2 regions of the Streptomyces sp. NPDC031365 genome follow, and region 2 is predicted to be linked to the other one. Evidence: predicted binding sites of a transcription regulator. Region 2 holds the regulator's gene; the other holds the start of a gene.
What was found. Region 2 encodes HspR, which represses chaperone genes until heat shock. Its sites were predicted from a motif close to TTGAGNNNNNNNNNCTCAA; they were not measured.
Positions count from the first base shown of each region.

Region 1: the regulator HspR is predicted to act here: its motif matches at 1,012-1,030, upstream of lon (endopeptidase La).

Region 1 covers NZ_JBVIIM010000016.1:150,199-152,592, reverse strand. The annotation lists gene lon (endopeptidase La) at 1-989, opposite strand, end outside; gene ACZ5C2_RS23525 (spermidine synthase family protein) at 1,142-1,831, shown strand; gene ACZ5C2_RS23520 (response regulator transcription factor) at 1,957-2,394, shown strand, end outside.
Region 2 covers NZ_JBVIIM010000004.1:457,216-459,609, reverse strand. The annotation lists gene ACZ5C2_RS10000 (sugar ABC transporter substrate-binding protein) at 1-669, opposite strand, end outside; gene ACZ5C2_RS09995 (heat shock protein transcriptional repressor HspR) at 944-1,393, opposite strand; gene dnaJ (molecular chaperone DnaJ) at 1,400-2,394, opposite strand, start outside.

The DNA of each region.
Region 1 (2,394 bases), on a different contig from region 2:
ACGTCCTCCAGGCCCGCGTGCTCGGCGTCCAGGACGGACTGGGCACCCCGGATGTCGTAGGCGTCCTCGGTGCGCTCGTTCCACGGCATCTCCAGAACCGTGTCGAGCCAGGTGCGGATCCAGGAGCCCTCGGGCGACTGGTCGGAGGAGCGCTCCAGCTTGTCGACCTCCTTGAGCGCGGCCTCGCGGACCTTCTCCGGCAGGCCGGCCGCCTCGACGCGGGCGCGGTAGTCGTCGGACTCCTCGCCCTCCTGTTCGCCGTTCAGCTCGCGCAGCTCCTTGCGGACGGCCTCCAGCTGGCGGCGGAGCAGGAACTCGCGCTGCTGCTTGTCGACGCCCTCCTGGACGTCCTTGGCGATGGTCTCGGCCACGTCCTGCTCGGCGAGGTGGTCGCGCAGCTGCTGGGTGGCGAGCCTCAGCCGGGCCACCGGGTCGGCGGTCTCCAGCAGGACGACCTTCTGCTCGGTGGTCAGGAACGGCGAGTAGCCGGAGTTGTCGGCGAGCGCGGAGACGTCGTCGATGGCCTGGACGCGGTCCACGACCTGCCAGGCGCCGCGCTTGCGCAGCCAGGCGGTGGCGAGCGCCTTGTACTCCTTGACAAGTGCGTCGACCTGCCCCGGCAGCGGCTCGGGAACGGTCTCGTCGATCCGCGTGCCCTCCACCCACAGCGCCGCGCCCGGCCCGGTGGTCCCGGCGCCGATGCGCACGCGGCCACGTCCGCGGATCAGGGCGCCCGGGTCACCGTCGGCCAGCCTGCCGACCTGCTCGACCGTGCCCAGCACGCCGGTACCGGCGTAGGTCCCGTCGACGCGTGGCACCAGGAGCACCCTGGGCTTTCCCGGCGTCGTCCGGGCGGCGGCCTGGGCGGCCTCCACCGCCGCGCGCACCTCGGAATCGCTCAGGTCCAGCGGAACCACCATCCCGGGCAGCACGACCTCGTCGTCGAGCGGCAGCACAGGCAGGGCGAGCGGTGTGGACTCAGTAGCCATGATCTCCCCTTCGGCAGTCAAGTTGAGCTATGCCGACTCAATGCACGGGGATCGCCGTATGTTCCCAGCGGTGCGTTCGCTCTGAGCGATCACCGTTCCCGGGGTGCGGACGGCCGTGACCGCCGCGAAAGGGGAGCTGCCAGGATGAACGCATGTCCACCCCGTACGACATTCCCGAACCTCCCGAAATCCTGGACCGCCGCGAGGGCCCGTACGGCGAGGTCGCGCTGCGCAGGCACGGTGACCTGCTGCAGATCATCGCCAACGGCTGCTTCCTGATGGACACCTCCGACGGCCGTTCGGAGCGGCGGCTCGTCGACGCCGCGCTGGACGCCCTCGACGCGCGCGCCGCGGACCCGCGCGTCCTCATCGGCGGTCTCGGGGTGGGCTTCTCGCTCGCACACGCCACCGGGCAGTCCCGCTGGGGCCGGATCACCGTGGTGGAGCGGGAACCGGCCATCATCGAATGGCACCGCGTCGGGCCCCTGTCCGGCCTCTCCGCACGAGCCCTGGCCGACCTTCGCGCGGACATCGTCGAGGCGGATCTCGTCGAGTACGTCCATGAGACATCCGACACGTTCGACGCGCTGTGTCTCGATATCGACAACGGGCCCGAGTGGACGGTCACCGAGGACAACGACGGTCTCTATTCACCGGCCGGACTCGCGGCCTGCGCGAGGGTGTTGCATCCGCGGGGGGTGCTCGCCGTCTGGTCGGCCAAACCGTCCGCGGAATTCGAGGGAACCTTGCGGAATGCCGGGTTCCGACAGGTGCGTACCGAAGAGATCCCCGTTGCCCGGGGCGTTCCGGACGTCGTGCACATCGGCATCCGCCCTGGATAGCAAAGCCGCGGTGGATCCCCGTACGCTGCTGCTCTGACACGGATCATTCAAGCGTCAATCGCAGTGATGCGCAGACGACGGATCACCCCACGGATTCCGGAAAAAGCACACCTCAGGGGCGGGCGATGGAGCAGACACAGACCTCCCACAACAGCACGGCGACGACCACACCCGGCGCACAGCGCCGGATCCTGGTGGTCGAGGACGACGCGACGATCGTGGACGCCATCGCGACCCGCCTGCGTGCCGAGGGATTCCTGGTGCAAACGGCGGGCGACGGACCGTCCGCGGTGGACACGGCAGAGGCATGGCAGCCCGACCTGCTCATCCTGGACATCATGCTGCCGGGCTTCGACGGACTGGAGGTCTGCCGGCGCGTGCAGGCCCAGCGGCCGGTGCCGGTCATGATGCTCACCGCGCGGGACGACGAGACCGACATGCTGGTCGGGCTGGGCGTCGGCGCCGACGACTACATGACCAAGCCGTTCTCCATGCGGGAACTCGCGGCGCGCGTGCATGTGCTGCTGCGCCGCATGGAGCGCGCGGCCCTCGCCGCCACGACA
Region 2 (2,394 bases):
GTTGATCGCCTCGGTCATGTTGGCCTGGGCGTTCTCCGGCTTCCAGTCCTTGGTGTCGAAGGACTTGGCGATCGTCACCTTGCCCTTGAGCTCGGAGAGCGCGCCCGCCTTGAACTGCTTGGCGTTGGGGTCGGTCGACGAGCCGTTCATCATCACGATCTTGTCGGTGATGCTGACGTCCCCGCGGAACGACTCCAGCAGGGCACGGGCCTGCACCTCGCCGACCAGCCCGTTGTCGAAGGAGATGTACGCGTCGATCGGGCCCTCGGCCAGCCGGTCGTAGGCGATGACCGGGATGCCCGCGTCCTTGGCCTTCTTCACGTCCTCCGCGATGGCCTTCGAGTCGACCGCGTCCAGCACGATGACGTCGACCTCGCCGTCGATCATCCGCTGCATCTGGCTCGCCTGCTTGCCGGCGTCCGCCTCGGCGTTGGCGTACTCGACCTTGCCCTTCCTGTTGGTGAGGGACTCCACCTTCGCCTTGAAGATGGGGTAGTCGAACTGCTCGTACCGGGTGTTCTCCTTCTCCGGCAGGAGAAGGCCGACGGTGATGTCGTCCCCCTTGGCCGGGCTCGCCTCGTCGCTGCTGCCGGCCGCGTCGAACACGCCGCAGCCGGCGAGCATGACGGACATCGAGGTGATGGCCACAGATAGGGCGATACGACGCATGCGCGGGCTCACTTCAGGTGCGTTTGGACGTGGGCACTGCTTTCGGCCCATGTGTCTGAAAGACAACGCTTCAGCCCCCACCGGAGTCAAGGGCAGCCACTTAACGAGATGGACACGGCACGGTGCGCTGAACTCGTGGAAGACCTGCGAACACCTGGCGGGGATCATCTGGACACGCAGCCATACCATAGTCACAAATGTGGTCGCGCATAAGAGAAGGGGCCCGGAGGTTTCGACGAACCTCCGGACCCCTTGCCCCACGTCACCTGCGCGTTCAGTCCGACTGCTGCCGCCCCGGCCGCCACACCACCAGGGCGCTGGTCTGCTGCACCTCCTGGTACGGCACGAGATCGCGGCGGTACGACGCGTGCACCGCGGCCTCGCGCTGACGCATCGCCGTCGCCGCTCCGTCGAGCGCGTCCTGGAGCTCCACCACCCGGGCCTGGAGGGCCGCGACCTGGTTTTCCAGCTCGATGATGCGCTTGATTCCAGCCAAATTGATGCCCTCGGTCTGTGACAACTGCTGCACCTGACGGAGCAGTTCGATGTCACGGGCCGAGTAGCGCCGACCCCGGCCGGCCGTACGGTCCGGCGAGACGAGCCCCAGCCGGTCGTACTGACGCAACGTCTGCGGGTGGAGGCCGGAGAGCTGGGCCGCCACCGAAATGACATAGACCGGGGTGTCATGGGTCAGTTCGTACGGATTGCGTCGACGGCCGTCCATCTGCAATCAAGCTCCCTTCGCGGCCTGGAACAGCTCCGCCCGCGGATCCTCGTCCGCGGTCGCCTCGCGATACGCCTCCAGCGCCTCACGAGCCTTCCCCGACAGGTCCCCCGGAACACTCACCTCGACGGTGACCAGCAGATCACCGCGGGTGCCGTCCTTGCGCACCGCGCCCTTGCCCCGCGCCCGCATGGTGCGGCCGTTGGGCGTGCCCGGCGGAAGCTTCAGCGTGACCGGCGGTCCGCCCAGCGTCGGGACCCGCACCTCACCGCCGAGCGCCGCCTCGGGGTAGGTCACCGGGACGGTGACGGTGAGGTTGTCGTCCTTGCGACCGAACACGGGGTGGGCGCCGACATGCACGACGACGTACAGATCGCCGGCCGGTCCGCCGCGCTCGCCCGGAGCACCCTTGCCGCGCAGCCGGATCCGCTGGCCGTCGCTGACGCCCGCGGGGATGCGCACCTGCATCGTCCGCGAGGACTTGGCCCGGCCGCTGCCCTTGCAGATCTCGCAGGGCTCCTCCGCGATCAGACCGCGGCCCTTGCAGTCGGGGCAGGGGTCGGTGAGCGAGAAGCCACCGCCGGAACCCCGCGCCACCTGCCCGGTGCCGACACAGGTCGGGCACACGCGCGGCGTGCCGTTCTTGTCGCCGGTGCCCGAACAGGCCTTGCAGGCCGCCTGCGACGACATCCGCAGCGGGACCGTCGCACCCTCGATCGCCTCGGTGAAGCTGAGCGTCACCTCGGACTCGATGTCCTGGCCGCGTCGCGGCTGGGTCCGCGTGGTCCCCGTGCCGCCGCCACGGTTGAACAGGCCCCCGAAGACGTCACCCAGGCCGCCGCCGAAGCCGCCGCCCGCCTGGCCGCCGCCGGGCTGCTGACCCCCGAAGAGGTCACCCAGGTCGAAGTTGAAGGAACCGCCGCCGCCCGCGCCCGGCCCCGGCCGGAAGCCGCCGTTGCCGAAGAGCGCGCGCGCCTCGTCGTACTCCTTGCGCTTCTTGG